Regions from separate parts of the Sphingobium sp. 22B genome, predicted to be linked through region 2. Evidence: riboswitches for the same ligand, from Rfam matches in the RefSeq annotation. Region 2 holds a riboswitch; the other holds the start of a gene.
The links. Region 2 has a riboswitch for cobalamin ahead of A0J57_RS03545 (cobalamin biosynthesis protein CobG). Riboswitches for the same ligand answer to the same signal wherever they lie in the genome.

Region 1: another riboswitch for cobalamin. It lies ahead of A0J57_RS21805 (TonB-dependent siderophore receptor); the one in region 2 lies ahead of A0J57_RS03545 (cobalamin biosynthesis protein CobG).

What each region holds. Positions count from the first base shown of each region.
Region 1 covers NZ_LTAB01000035.1:10,643-17,893, reverse strand. Annotated here, with positions in the region: gene A0J57_RS21825 (nitrate reductase) at 1-748, shown strand, start outside; gene cobA (uroporphyrinogen-III C-methyltransferase) at 735-1,517, shown strand; gene A0J57_RS21815 (molybdenum cofactor guanylyltransferase) at 1,508-2,059, opposite strand; gene A0J57_RS21810 (threonine/serine dehydratase) at 2,059-3,042, opposite strand; cobalamin riboswitch at 3,128-3,343, shown strand; gene A0J57_RS21805 (TonB-dependent siderophore receptor) at 3,513-5,327, shown strand; gene A0J57_RS21800 (ABC transporter substrate-binding protein) at 5,335-6,195, opposite strand; gene A0J57_RS21795 (iron ABC transporter permease) at 6,291-7,251, shown strand, end outside.
Region 2 covers NZ_LTAB01000002.1:125,413-132,663, reverse strand. Annotated here, with positions in the region: gene cobM (precorrin-4 C(11)-methyltransferase) at 1-120, opposite strand, end outside; gene A0J57_RS03575 (cobalamin biosynthesis protein) at 117-482, opposite strand; gene A0J57_RS03570 (bifunctional cobalt-precorrin-7 (C(5))-methyltransferase/cobalt-precorrin-6B (C(15))-methyltransferase) at 479-1,687, opposite strand; gene A0J57_RS03565 (cobalt-precorrin-6A reductase) at 1,686-2,435, shown strand; gene cobJ (precorrin-3B C(17)-methyltransferase) at 2,411-3,160, opposite strand; gene cobI (precorrin-2 C(20)-methyltransferase) at 3,157-3,876, opposite strand; gene A0J57_RS03550 (precorrin-8X methylmutase) at 3,873-4,502, opposite strand; gene A0J57_RS03545 (cobalamin biosynthesis protein CobG) at 4,502-5,566, opposite strand; cobalamin riboswitch at 5,739-5,960, opposite strand; gene bluB (5,6-dimethylbenzimidazole synthase) at 6,033-6,641, opposite strand; gene cobO (cob(I)yrinic acid a,c-diamide adenosyltransferase) at 6,659-7,251, opposite strand, start outside.

The DNA.
Region 1 (7,251 bases), on a different contig from region 2:
GGCGCAGGGCAACAGCATCTTCCGCGTCAGCCTGAACGAAGGCCAGCGGCGCGGCGAAATCTTCACCCCGATCCACTGGACGGACCAGACGTCCAGCGGCGGGCGCACCGGCCTGCTCCCGCGTCCGCTGGTCGATCCCCATTCGGGCCAGCCCGGCTTCAAATCCACCCCGGCCAGCATCGGGAAGGTCGCGACCGAGTGGAGCGGTTTCCTCATCCTGCGCGATCGGGAAGGGATCGGGCAGCCGGTGAAGCTGCCCTGCCTCTGGTCCACCCGGATCGCCGTGCCGGGCGGCGCGCTCTACGAAATCGCCGGCAATGGCGACCCCGCCCGCCTCGACGTCTTTCTTCCGAAGGGCGACCGCGTCGAGGCGATGGACGCATCGCGCGGCACCCGCCGCATCGCGACCATCGGCGAAGGCAGGCTGAACGGCGTGCTGTTCGTGACGCGCAGCGGCCTGCTGCCCTCGCGCGACTGGCTGATCGGCCAGTTGCAGGCAGAGGGGGTGGGCGGCTCCGTCCTCGCGGCGCGGGGACCGGGCGCCGCTGGAGACAAGGGCGCGACCGTCTGCGTCTGCTTCGACATCGGCCTCAACCAGATCGTCGCCGCGATCCGCGAACGGCAACTGGTCGATGTGCCCGCCATCGGCAGGGCGCTGGGCGCGGGCACCAATTGCGGATCGTGCCGGCCCGCGCTCGCCAACATCCTTGCCCAAAACATGCAGGAGACGCTTCATGCAGCCGAATGATCTTATCGCCCCCGGACAGGTCTGGCTGGTCGGCGCGGGGCCGGGCGATCCGGACCTGCTCACCCGCAAGGCCGAAAGGCTGATCGCGGCGGCGGACGTCGTCTTCCACGACGCGCTGGTCGGGCCGGGCGTGATCGACCTCATCCCCCCAGGCGTCGAGCGGGTCAGCGTCGGCAAGCGTTCGGGCCGCCATTCGAAGGCGCAGGGCAGCATCAACGACCTGCTGCTCGCGGCCGCCAGGGCGGGCCGCCGCGTCGTCCGCCTCAAGGGCGGCGACCCCTCGGTCTTCGGCCGCTCGGCGGAGGAGATGGCCCATCTGGCGGAGGCGGGCGTTGCCGTGCGCATCTGCCCCGGCGTCACCACGGCCAGCGCGGCGGCGGCGAGCGGCCATGCCTCGCTCACCCTGCGCGGCGTGGCGCGGGGATTGACGCTGGTGACCGCGCATCTGAAGGCGGGCGAGCCGCTGCGGCTCGACTGGGAAGCGCTGGCCCGTCCGGACGGCACGCTCGGCATCTATATGGGCCGCGCGGCGGCGGGCGAGATCGGCCGCTGCCTGATCGCCGCCGGACGCGATCCCGAAACGCCGGTGATGGTGGCGGTCAACGTCTCCCTGCCCAATGAACGCCTGATCCGCGGCAAGCTGTCGGCGCTCGCCTTTCTGGTGCGGACGATCAGCGACGACGACCCGACCCTGCTGCTGATCGGGGAGGCGGTGGCCGGGACGCATGCGCCTGCCGACCTCGCCGCGCATGTTGGCCTTCACGCCTGACGACCGTCTCGACCCGGCCGGGTGAGTCTCTCCAGATCCTCCGGCCGGTTGATGTTGGGCAGCACGAACTCCGGCCGCTCCACGATCCGCGCGCCCACCCGCTCCAGCCAGCCACGGATCGACCGGTTATTCTCCTCCGCCAGATGCGCGTCCAACTCGCCAGCCAGGGAAGCAGGCCAGAAGCCGATCAGCTGCTGCCCCTTGAGGATGGCGGCTCCCTGTCCGATCAACGCCTCCGCCAGCCCGTCCGGATAGGCGGGCACGTCGCATCCGGTCGTCAGCACCGCGTCATAACCCTGCGCCCGCGCATGATGCAGCGCCGCGTTCAAGCCCCCCAGCGGCCCCATGTCCGCAGCCGGCCGATCCGCCAGCCCGATCATCCCCTCCACCTGCCGGCCGCAGACCGCCACGGTTTCGACCTGCCGCCCCAACGCCGCCACCGCATGCTCCAGCAGGCTGCGCCCATCCAGCATCGCCCGCGCCTTGTCGCTGCCGAACCGGCTGGACCGCCCGCCGGCCAGAACCGCCCCCATCAGCCGCATCATGCGCCGCCCGCGATGATCCGGGCATAGCTGTCGGGATCGACATTGCTGCCGGAGATCACCACGACGCTCGCCCCGTCGGCATCCGGAGCCAGCCCGGCCAGCATCGCCGCCAGCGACGCGGCCCCGCCCGGCTCCACCACCAGCTTGAGCGCCGAAAAGGCAAAGCGCATCGCGTCGCGCACCTGATCGTCGCTCACCGCAAGGCCGCCCGACAGATAGGCCCGGTTGATGGGAAAGGTCAGCGCCCCCGGCGCGGGAGACAGCAGGGCGTCGCAGATCGACCGCGCATCGGGCGATACGCTTTCCCGCACGCCGCTCGCCAGCGAGCGCGCCGTGTCGTCGAACGCTTCCGGCTCCACCGCCAGGATCGCGACGCCGGGCTGGCGCGCCTTCACGGCGGTCGCAATTCCCGACACCATGCCGCCGCCGCCGCAATTGACGAGGATCTGGCCGATCTCCGCCCCTGCTTCGGCGGCCTGTTCCATGATCTCCAGCCCGATCGTGCCCTGGCCGGCCATGATGAAGGGATCGTCGAAGGACGGCACCAGCACCGCGCCCCGTTCGTTCGCCAGCCTCGTGGCGATTTCCTCCCGGCTTTGGGTGAAGCGGTCATAGAGCACGACATCGGCGCCCAGCGCCCGCGTATTCGCCGTCTTGATCGCGGGCGCGTCGGCCGGCATCACGATCGTCGCCGCCATGCCCAGCAACCGCGCCGCAAGGGCAACGCCCTGCGCATGATTGCCCGAAGACCAGGCGACGACCCCCGCCTTCCGCTCCGCCGCGTCCAGGCGGGCCAGCCGGTTGTAGGCGCCGCGGAACTTGAACGATCCGCTGTGCTGCGCGCCTTCGAACTTCACCAGCACGCACCGGCCGCAGCGGGCGTTGAGCGCCGCATTTTCCAGCAGCGGCGTGCGGATGGCGGCAGGGGCGATGACCCGCGCCGCATCCTCGACATCGGCGGGGCTGATGGCGAACGGCATGTAATCTCCTTCCATGGCTGCCTCTTGGCATGGCCGCCGCTTTCCCTTATGGCGCGGGACGCGGGCGGGGCAATGCCTTCGCGCGCAAAAAGAAGATCGCGCCGGTGCCCCGAAGGGGGCTGAAAACGGGAATGCGGTGCGGACGGGAAACCGTCCTATTCCGCGGCTGTCCCTGCAACTGTAAGCGGTGAGCGCGATGCACTTCGGCCCAGGGGCCGGCCACTGGACGCAAGTCCGGGAAGGCGTGCATCGCCGCATTGACCCGCGAGCCAGGAGACCTGCCGGCGCATGGTCGCTCTTGCCTTGGTCCAGGGTATGGCCATGGCACGGTGTTCTCCGTCTGAGCGACGAAGCGGCGCAGGGCCGCATCGGTGCGGGGGGAGGGCGCGAGCGCCGGCCATTTCCCCCGTCCGGCCGCGCGAGCGGACGCCCTGAGCCATGTTGCACCGGCGCTCAGGGGGAATATAGACATGTTGAGGATTTCCATTTCCATCGCCGCCTTGCTCGCGGCGGCTCCCGCCCTGGCGGAGGATGAGATCATCGTCACCGCGCTGGGCATCGAACAGCCGCGCGACGAGGTCGGCCAGGCAGTCACCGTCATCGACGCCGACACCATCCGCACCCGCCAGAGCGTCAGCGTCGTCGACCTGCTGGCCACCACGCCGGGGGTGCGCTTCAACCGCAGCGGCAGCCTTGGCGGCGTGACCGGGGTTTCGTTGCGCGGGGCGGAAACGACGCAGACGCTGGTGCTGATCGACGGGGTCAAGGTCAACGACACCAGCGGCATCGGTGACATGTACGACTTCGGCAATCTGCTGACCGGCAATATCCGGCGAATCGAAATTTTGAGGGGGTCCAACTCCATCGCCTATGGCAGCCAGGCCATAGGCGGCGTCGTCAACATCATGACCGGCACGCCTGCCGCCGGTTTCGCGGGCAATGCCTCGGTCGATTACGGTTACAGCAATACGCTGAACGCCAAGGCGGATGTTTCGGGCGGCAGCGGCATCGCTTCGGGCGGCCTCGGCATCGCCTATTTCAACACCGACGGCATTTCCTCCGCCGCCAGCGGCACGGAAAAGGACGGGTATGAGAATATCGCCGCCAATGCCAAGCTCAAGCTGGCCTTTACCGATACGCTCAGCCTCGACCTGCGCGGCTATTATATCCATGCCGATCTGGATACCGACAACGGCGTGGTGGACAGCACCGCCGACAGCTCGAAATCCGATCAATATGTCGGCTATGCCGGTCTGAACCTGTCGCTGTTCGACGGCAGGCTCACCAACCGGGCGGCCGTGACCTGGTTCCGCATGGACCGCGACTATACATCCGCATTCGGCCCTTATGGCTATTCGGGCACCAATCTGCGCTTCGAATATGAGGGTGTTTATCAGCCGGTCGATCAGGCCAAGCTGGTCTTCGGCTATGAACATGAACGGCCCGACTACGACTTCTCCGGCTTCGGCTCGACCGAAAGCCACCGGGCCGATATGGACAGCGTCTATGCGCTGGCCATCGTGAAGCCGGTCGCCGGCCTGTCGCTGACCGCCGGCGCGCGGCATGACGATCACAGCCAGTTCGGCGGCGCGACCACCTTCGGCGCCAATGCGAACTACACGCCCAACGCCGGCGCGACCAATATCCGCATGAGCTATGGGGAGGGGTTCAAGGCCCCCTCGCTCTACCAGCTTTACGGCGCCGACGTCGGCAATGCGGGCCTGCGCCCGGAGCGGTCGAAAAGCTACGACATCGGCTTCGACCAAAGGCTGGACGGCGACCGGGCGATCCTCTCCGTCACGGCTTTCCGCCGCGACACCAAAGACCAGATCAACTATGATTATTCGATCGGTCTTTACGGCGGTTACAATAATCTCGACCGCACCCGCGCCAAGGGGGTGGAGGCGATGCTGGCCCTGAAGCCTGTCGATGCGCTGACCGTCACCGCCGCCTACAGCTATGTCGATGCGCGCGACCGCAATACCGACGCCCGGCTCCCGCGCCGCGCCGCCGATGCGGTCAGCGTTTCGGCGGACTATGTCTGGCCCTTCGGCCTGTCGACCGGCGCGACCGTAACGATGGTGGGCGACAGCTTCAACGATGCGACCAACGCGATCCGGCTGGACGGCTATGCCGTGACGGACGTGCGGGCATCCTTCCCGATCCGGGAAAATCTGGAGATCTACGGCCGCATCGACAATCTGACCGATGAGAAATACGCCACGGTCCATGGCTATGGCACCTACGGCCGGTCGGCCTTCGGCGGCGTGCGTGCGCGCTTCTGAAAATAGCCTAGTGGCGCGGCGCGGCGTTCACCCGCGCCGCGCCCTTGCGCTGCGCCGTGCCCTTGCGCGCAGCGCCGTCAAGCTGCGCTGCGATGCCCCGCGCCGCCTCGACATAGGCGGGGCCGCCGCACACCGTCCACGCCTGCGGCACGCGGATGCGCGGGATGGCGCGCAGTATGGGGTGGTGCAGCATTTCCGTCCCCTGATCGACCACCTTCTCGCTGCCGGTCTCCACGATCAGCCAGTCCGGACGGGCGGCGATCATCTCCTCCAGCGACAGTTGCGACAGCGCCGGCTTGCCCAGCCTGCGGGCCAGATTGATCAGGCCCACCCGCTGCATCAGGTCGTCGACCAGCGTGCCGGTGCCGGTCATATAGCCGCGCCGCTGATAATAGGCCGCAACCCCACGACGCTTCGGCGGGGGCAGGGCGGCCAGGTCGCGGTTCATCCGGGCGATCATCGCTTCGCCCCGTTCGGGATGGCCGACCGCCGCCGCCACCTGCCGGATCTGCGTCAGGATCATGGCATAGCTGTCCGCGCTCGCCAGCCGCAGGGTCCGCCACTGGCCCGGCGGCGCGCCGACGACGCTGCCGCCGGAAGGAAAGCCGATCAGCAGGTCGGGGCGGATCGCCAGCACTTCCTCCGCCGGGCGCTTGAGGGTGCGGAAGGCGCGGGCCCTGCCGACCGCCGCCGACAGTTCCGGGTCGTGCCCATAGGGGCTGAGCGCGGCGATCTGCGCCGGGTCCGCCAGAGCGAGCACATATTGGTCGGCGCAGGTGTTGAGCGACACGATGCGCCGGGGTTGGGCGGGCGCCGCGCCGGTCAGGGCCAGGGCGCAGAACGTTGTAAGGATCATTCTGCACCGCACGCTGCTGCTCCCGGATCGTGCCTCAACAAACCAACGTGCTCCCGCCTTCGCAGGAGCACGGCACGCTGTAGCAAGCAGGGAAGGACGCGCAAGCCATGAGCGCCCGGCACCATCCGCTGCTGATCCCCACGCTGACGGCGCTGGCGCTGCTGGCCGCCCTTGCTTCCCTCACTCTTGGCGCGGTTCCGCTCTCCCCGGCGCGCATCTTCGCCGTCCTCGGCGGCGGCGGCGATGACATCGCCCGCGCCATCCTTCTCGACCTGCGCCTGCCCCGCATGCTGCTTGGCCTGATCGTCGGCGCGATGCTCGGGCTGGCGGGCGCGGCGCTTCAGGGCTATCTGCGCAATCCGCTGGCCGAACCTTCGGTCCTGGGGGCATCCAACTGCGCCGCGCTGGGCGCGGTCGGCGCGCTCTATTTCGGGCTGGCGCAGGCGCATCCGCTGGCGCTTCCCGCGCTCGCCATCATGACCGGCCTGATCGGCATAGCCGCGCTGTTCCTGCTCGCGGGGCCCGCGGAAAGCCCGCTCACGCTGATCCTCGCCGGCATCGCCATCGCGACGCTGGCGGGGGCGGGGATCAGCCTGTCGCTGAACCTGTCGCCCAATCCCTTCGCCGCCATGGAGATCATGAGCTGGCTGATGGGCAGCCTGGAAAACCGCGCCTATGGCCATGTCTGGATCGCGCTGCCCTGCGTTGTCGTCGGCGCGGCGCTGCTGATCGCGGACGGACGGACGCTGGACGCGCTGACGTTGGGGGAGGATGGGGCGCAGGCGCTTGGCATCGACCTTCGCCGGGCGCGCATCCGCCTGATGCTGGGCGTCGCCATCGGCGTCGGCGGCGCGGTGGCGGTGTCCGGGGCGATCGGCTTCGTCGGCCTGATCGTGCCGCATCTGGTGCGGCCGCTGACCGACCGCTCCCCCTCCGCCATATTGCTGCCCTCCATGCTGGGCGGCGCGGCGCTGCTGACGCTGGCGGACATCGGCGTGCGGCTGATACCGACCGGCAGCGAACTCAAGCTGGGGGTGCTGACGGCGCTGCTGGGCGTTCCGGTGTTCC
Region 2 (7,251 bases):
GGCGGCGGGCACCAGCGATCCGGCATAGAGACAGACCGGAGAACGCGCGATCAGGTCGCGCCCGCGCAGGGTGATGAGGTCGGGCGCGCCGGGACCGGCGCCGATGAAATGAACGGTCATGGGGCAGGGCTTTCGGCTAGGGCGCAACTTGCCAGGCGGTCGGAAGAGAAGGCGCGGGGGGCAAGCAGGCGGCCCTCTGGCCCTGAAGCGGCGAGGGCCGTGGCTTCGGCGACGCTGCCGGTGCCATGGGCGGCCATACTAGCGGGAGATCGGGTGGCCACGGGCTGTTCCGCCAGCCTTTCCACGCCGACGGCCATCAGGGGCAGGGCGAGCTTGCGCGCCAATGGCGCAAGCTGCCCGGCCTTGCCATCGAGGGTTGCCAGCGCGTCGACGGCGATCATGGCGCCCGTCGCCTGCTCCAGCGCCGATTCCAGCGAAGCGAGCGACGCGCTGTGGCGGAAGCCGAAGCCGGCGACGATCATAGCGTCACGCTCCACTGCACCAGCGGATAGGCGGAACGCCAGCCGCGACGGCTGCCCAGGGGCATTGCCTGCGCAAGCTCGATGCGAAGCAGGTCGCCGCCCTTGTCGGCATGCCATTTGGCAAGCAGCGCTTCCGATTCCAGCGTGACGGCATTGGCGACAAGGCGCGTGGGACCGCCGGGCAGGGCGAACAATGTCGCGAGCAGGGACTGGCTCAGCCCTCCGCCGATGAAGACGGCCTCGGGGCGGGTCCGGCCGGTCAGGATGTCGGGCGCTCTGCCCTCCATGACGGTCAGGCGGTCGACGCCCAGATGAAGGGCATTGGCGCGCGCCCGGGCGGCGCGGTCCGGATCGGCCTCGAAAGCGATGGCCTGGGTGGAGGAATGGGCGAGCAGCCATTCTATGGCGATGGAGCCGGAACCTGCGCCTATGTCCCATAATGTCTCGCCGGGGCGGGGCGCCAGGGCGGACAGGGTCAGGGCGCGGGCCGGGCGCTTGGTGATCTGGCCGTCATGGTCGAACCAGTCGTCGGGGATGCCGCTGGAGCGGGGGAGCGTCCTGCCTTCGCCCGCCACGGACAGGCCGACCGCAACGGGATGCGCGACATCGGCAAGGTCCGGCGCTTCGGCCGTGCACTGGCGGATATGTTCGCGGGGGCCGGCCAGCGCTTCCAGCACATGCAGGGTCGAACGGCCGAAGCCCTGTTCCGTCAGCCAGGCGGCAAGCTCGCCCGCCGCCTGCCCGTCGCGCAGCAGCAATATGGCGCGGCGGCCGGGCACGAGACCGGGACGCAACCGCGTCAGCGGCGCGGCGTGGAGGCCATGGCATTCCACGTCCTGAAGCGCCCAGCCCAGCCGCGCGGCGGCAAGTGAGAATGTGGAGGGCGCTGGGTGCGCCGTCCATTCATCCGGCCGCAAATGCCGCGTGATGCTGCTCCCCGCGCCGAACCAGAAGGGATCGCCGGAGGCAAGCAGGACGGTTGGGTCTCCACGGCGGGCGAGCAGCATCGGAACGCCGGCCGCGAACGGGACTGGCCAGGGCAGGCTTTCGGCCCTAAGGGCTGGCAGCAGCGCAAGATGGCGCGGCGCTCCGGCGACGAGCGCGGCTTTCTCCAGCGCTTCGCGGGCGGCGGACGACAGGCCATTCGGGCCGTCTTCCCCGATGCCGACGATCGTCAGCCACGGACCGTCAGGAGTATCGGGCATGTCCAACATCCTCATTCTGGGCGGCACCACGGAAGCGAGCGCGCTTGCGGCTGCTCTTGCCGAACGGGGCGTTCGCGCGGTGTTGAGCTATGCGGGGCGGACGGACAAACCACGGGCGCAGCCGGTGCCGGTGCGCGTCGGCGGCTTCGGGGGCATCGCCGGCCTCGCGCGCTATTTGCGGGAGGAAGGCGTCACCCATCTGGTGGACGCCACTCATCCCTTCGCCGCTGTGATGAGCGGGAATGCCCTTGGCGCGGCGCGGGAGGCGGGGGTGGAGCATATCATGCTGACCCGGCCGCCCTGGACCGCGGCGGAGGGAGACCGCTGGACCCATGTGCCGGACATGGCCGGGGCGGTGGCAGCGCTGGAGGGAGCCAGGCAGAATGTGATGCTGGCCCTTGGGCGCATGCATGTGGACGCCTTCGCCGTGCAGCCTCAGCATCATTATCTGTTGCGCTTCGTCGATATGCCCGCCGTTGCGCCGGTGCTGCCCGATCATGCGCTGGTGATCGACCGCGGTCCCTTCACGGTGGAGGGCGACATGCAGTTGATGCGCGCCCATGGCATCGACTGCGTGGTGTCGAAAAATGCGGGGGGCGGCGGCGCGCGGGCGAAGCTGGTCGCCGCGCGCATGCTGGGACTGCCGGTCGTGATGATCGAGCGTCCGGCCTGTCCAGCGGCGCAGGTGACGCATGAGGTCGCCGGGGTGCTGCAATGGCTGGGTCATGCGGCGGAGCGCGGCGTATAGAGGATGGGCGGGCCGGAGCGTTCGATCAGCCGGGTGCGGCTGGAACCGACGATGACCATGGTGCGCATGTCGGCCATGTCCGCAGTGGCCCGGCTCAACGGCACCACGCTCAGCGTTTCCTCGGGCGTGGAGACGGCCCGGGCGAACAGGATGAACCGGTCCTCGCCGCATTCCTCGCGCAGGATCGCCAGCGCCCGCCCGAAACCCTCCGGCCTGGAACGGGAACGGGGATTGTAGAAGGCCATGGCGAAATCGGCCTGTGCGGCGAGGCGCAGGCGGCGCTCGATCAGCGGCCAGGGCTTGAGATTGTCGGACAGGTTGATGGCGCAGAAATCATGGCCGAGCGGCGCGCCCGCCCTTGCGGCGGCGGCGAGCATGGCGGTGATGCCGGGCAGGACGCGGATGTCGAGGTCGCGCCAGTCCTCCGGCCCCGCCTCCACGGCTTCGAACAGGGCGGAGGCCATGGCGAAGACCCCCGGATCGCCCGAGGAAACCACCGCCACCCGCTTGCCCTGCGCGGCGAGGGCCAGGGCATGGGCGGCGCGGTCGAGTTCGACCCGATTGTCCGAGGCGTGGAGCGTCAGGCCCGGTCTTTGGGCCACCCGGGCGACATAGGGGATGTATCCGATGACGTCGCTCGCCTGCGCCAGCGCATCCGACACCTCCGGCGTGATGAGCGCGTCCGCTCCCGGACCAAGACCGGCGGCCACGACCCATCCGGTCATGGACGGCGGCCCTGTCCGTGGACCAGCAGGATCGAAAAATAGGCGGTGACGTCGGTCGCTTCCGTCAGCGGGGTGATGCGCTGATCCGCCATGGTCGCATATTCGACCAGCCAGGCGCTGTCCTGCTTGCCCGCGGCTTCGACGGCGCGGCGAAGCCTGGGAAGGTTGCGGCCGATCTTCATGACGACCAGAGCATGGCTGTCGCGGATGCGGCGGGTCAGTTCCTCTTCGGACAGGGTGGCCATCAACACCGTCAGGACATCGTCGCCCCAACTGATCGGCATGCCGCTGGCGGTCCAGGCGCCGGACATGCCGGTGATGCCGGGGACGATCTTCACCGGCGCGGCAAGGCGGCTGTGCAGGTGCATGAAGCTGCCGTAGAAGAAGGGATCGCCTTCGCAAAGGACGACCACATCCTCGCCGCGTGCCGAAAGCCCGTCCAGATGCGCCGTGCAATCGGCATAGAAGGTCGAGAGCAGATCATTGTAGCGCGGGTCTGACAGCGGGATTTCCGTCGTGACCGGATATTCCATCGGATATTCGACGGCATCGGCGCGCAACATGCCCTCCACGATGCTGCGGGCATGGCCCGACCTTCCCCTCTTGCGGAAATAGGCGATGTGCCGGGCATTGCGGATCAGCCGGTCGGCGCGGACGCTCATCAGGTCCTGCGCCCCCGGTCCCAGGCCGACGCCATGGATGGTCCCGCCGCTCATTCCGCCGGGCTCGCTATCGCATTCACCGCCGCGACCGTGATGGCGCTGCCGCCGGGGCGACCCTCCACGATACAGCAGGGGACGGGCCGGCTGCGCCAGAGCGCTTCCTTCGATTCCGCCGCGCCGACGAAGCCGACGGGGCAGCCGATGATCGCGGCCGGGCGGGGGCAGTCGGGGTCCTCCAGCATGTTGAGCAGATGGAAAAGCGCCGTCGGGGCATTGCCGATCGCGACCAGCGCACCCTCCAGATGCGGGCGCCAGAGTTCGAGCGCCGCGGCCGAGCGGGTGTTGGACATTTGCGCCGCCAGGGCAGGCACCTGCGGATCGTTCAGGGTGCAGAGGATCGGATTGGCGGCGGGCAGGCGCTTCAGGGTTATGCCCTCCGACACCATGCGCGCGTCGCAGAGGATCGGCGCGCCCGCCTGAAGCGCGGCGATGGCGTCCCGGGCGAAGGACGGCGAAAAGCGGATGTGGGAAGCAAGTCCGACCAGACCCGCCGCATGGATCATGCGGACGGCGATGCGTTCCTCCTCGGGCGAGAAGCGGGCAAGGTCGGCTTCGGCGCGAATGGTGCGGAAGGACTGCCGGTAGATGGCGGCTCCGTCGGTTTCGTAGCTGTGGGGCATCAGGGCCTTCCGAAAAGGGCGAGGATTTGTCGGGCGGTCAGGCCGGTCGTTTCCGGCGGCGATCCGGCGCGGGCGTTGCGGGACAGGTCGAAGCGGCCCTGCCGGCCGGTGAGGACCAGCCCTGCGGGCCTTTGGCGGGCGCAGCCCTTGGCGCAGCCGGACACATGCAGTGACCCTTCGACAAGGGGCGCGAGCCGGGTGGCGAGGCCGCGGGTCTCGACGCTTGCCTGCGGGCATGCGGGCGCGCCGGGGCAGGCGTCGACGCGGAGCAAGCCGTCAGGGGAGGCGTGCTCCGCGCTGTCTGCGCCGCCCTCCAGGATCAAACCGCGCCATGGGGTGAGGCGCAGGGCCGTGACATGCGGTTTCCCGGCCAGCGCGATAAGGCTGTCGGCGTCAAGCTGACCGAAGGGAATGCCGTGGAAAGGCCCCGATGCCTCCGCCAGCAATTGGGACAGCGGGCGGGACGGCGCGGGCGCGATGTCGGCAGCGGTCGGCAGCGGGGCTTCGTGCCGGGCGGCACGGCCCGATGCGCCGCCGCCCGTGGCAAGGAACCAGCGGGCAAGCGCAATCAGGTCGCGCGCCGCCGTTTCAACGCTGGTGGGCGAACCCAGCGGACGCCCCTCCACCCGCAGCAGCAGCCTGCCCGCCTCGCTGCGCTCGAACCGGAAATCGGCGGGGACGGCGGCAAGACAGGGCGCAGGCCCGGCATCTATGGCGATCCCGATCTTGGAAGGAAGCTGGGGCAGCTCAGCGATGCGGGCGATCAGGCTGAGCGCGATGCTTTCCGTGTCGTCCCTGGGCAATGAATCGGGAGCGAGCAGGAAATTGCGGCGCGCTTCGCGGGCCGGATCGTGATCTGCAAGGCCCAGGGCGACAAGGCGCCGGAGCAGCGGGCCATGGCCTTGTTCCGTCACGCCGCGAAGCTGGAGCGCGGCCCGGTTGGTGAGGTCGACAAGGCCATTGCCGTGAAGACGTGCGGCTTCGGCAAGGCCGATGGCCTGGGGGACGGTCAGACGGCCCAGCGGTGGACGGACCCGCACCAGCAGCCCGTCGCCCGCCATCATCGGGCGCCATGCCGTCGGGCACCAGCCGCGAATGGCGGCGGACGATGCGCTTTGCGCGTCTGGCAACGGACCTTACCTCCCACGTCGCAACGACGGCCGGAGGGTTCACCCCCAGCCGCATTTCGTCGCCCGTGCGGAGAACCGAGCCGTGACCATCCCCTGGACCATGGCTAGAGCGACCTTTGCGTTCGGCAGGTCTCCTGGCTTGCGGGTCGTCGCTTCGGCACGGGCCTTCCCGGATCGCTCCAGTGGCTGGCCGTTCCCCGGGGGGAACCGCACGTCCTTGCCTTGCTCGCCGCTCACAGTTGCAGGGACAGCCACGGATTAGGGAGTCTCCTCCCGCACCGCGTTCCCATTTAAGCCCCTTCGGGGCACCGACGCGATCGATGGAGCGGGCGGAACCCGCTCCAAAAACGCTCATAGGCCGGGCGGAAAGGAAAGGGAAGAGGCCTTCGGACGGGAATCGTCAGCGCGTAACGATGGTGGAATGCCAGTCGGTGCGATGTTCCCAGCCGCGCCTCTCCAGTTCCGGCGTCGCCTCCTCGCTCACCGGATAGCCCAGGCACAGCAGGCCGAGGCAGCGCCAGTTTTCCGGAATGGCGAGCAGGGCGTCCACGGTCGGGCGGTCGAGGATCGAAACCCAGCCCATGCCGATGCCGCGCGTGCGGGCAGCCAGCCAGAGGGTGTGGATCGCCATCACGCAGCTATAGCGGCGCGCCTCCGGCATGGTGATCGCGCCCAGCCTGTGGCCGGTTTCCGTGCCTTCGTCGCAATAGACCGCGAACAGCACCGGCGCTTCGCGCAGGCCGTGCAATTTCAGGCTTCGGTACAGCCTGTCTTCCTCCCCCCGATAGATACTGCCCGCCTCGATCACCTGCGCGTCGACATGGGCGGCAAGATCCTCGCGCAGGGCGGGCGTTTCGATCCGGACGAAACGCCAGGGCTGCGACAGCCCGACGGAGGGCGCGCTATGGGCAAGGGCAAGGAGCCGTTCGACCTCGCTCTCGTCCAGCGGATCGGTCAGGAAATGGCGCACGTCGCGACGCAGGTGCACCAGTTCCTCAAAGGCGGCGATGTCGAAGGCGGTGTGTGTCAGAATTCGATTCCCGGCTGGGCCTTCACGCCGCTGCGGAAGGGATGTTTGACGAGGGTCATTTCAGTGACGAGATCGGCCGCCTCTATCAGCGCCTCGGGCGCGTTGCGGCCTGTGACGATGACATGCTTCATTTCGCCCCTGGCGGTCACGGCCTCCAACACCTCTTCGACCGGAAGATAGTCGTAGCGCAGGACGATGTTGAGTTCATCGGCAAGGACCATGTCATAGGCCGGATCGGCGATCATGCGTTTCACCTCATCCCATGCTTCGCGTGCAAGGGCAATGTCCCGCGTCCGGTCCTGCGTGTTCCAGGTGAAGCCTTCGCCCATCGGCTTGAATTCGACATTGTCGGGGAACGCATCGAACACCCGTTTTTCTCCGGTGGTCATCGCGCCCTTCACGAACTGCACGACGCCCACCTTCCTGCCATGGCCGATGGCGCGGACCACCATGCCGAGCGCGGCGGTCGTCTTGCCCTTGCCCTTGCCGGTGTGGACGATCAGCAGGCCCTTTTCCTGCGTCTTGGTCGCCATGATCCTGTCATGAGCGGCCTGTTTCTTCTTCATCTTTTCGGCATGCTGTTCGGGCG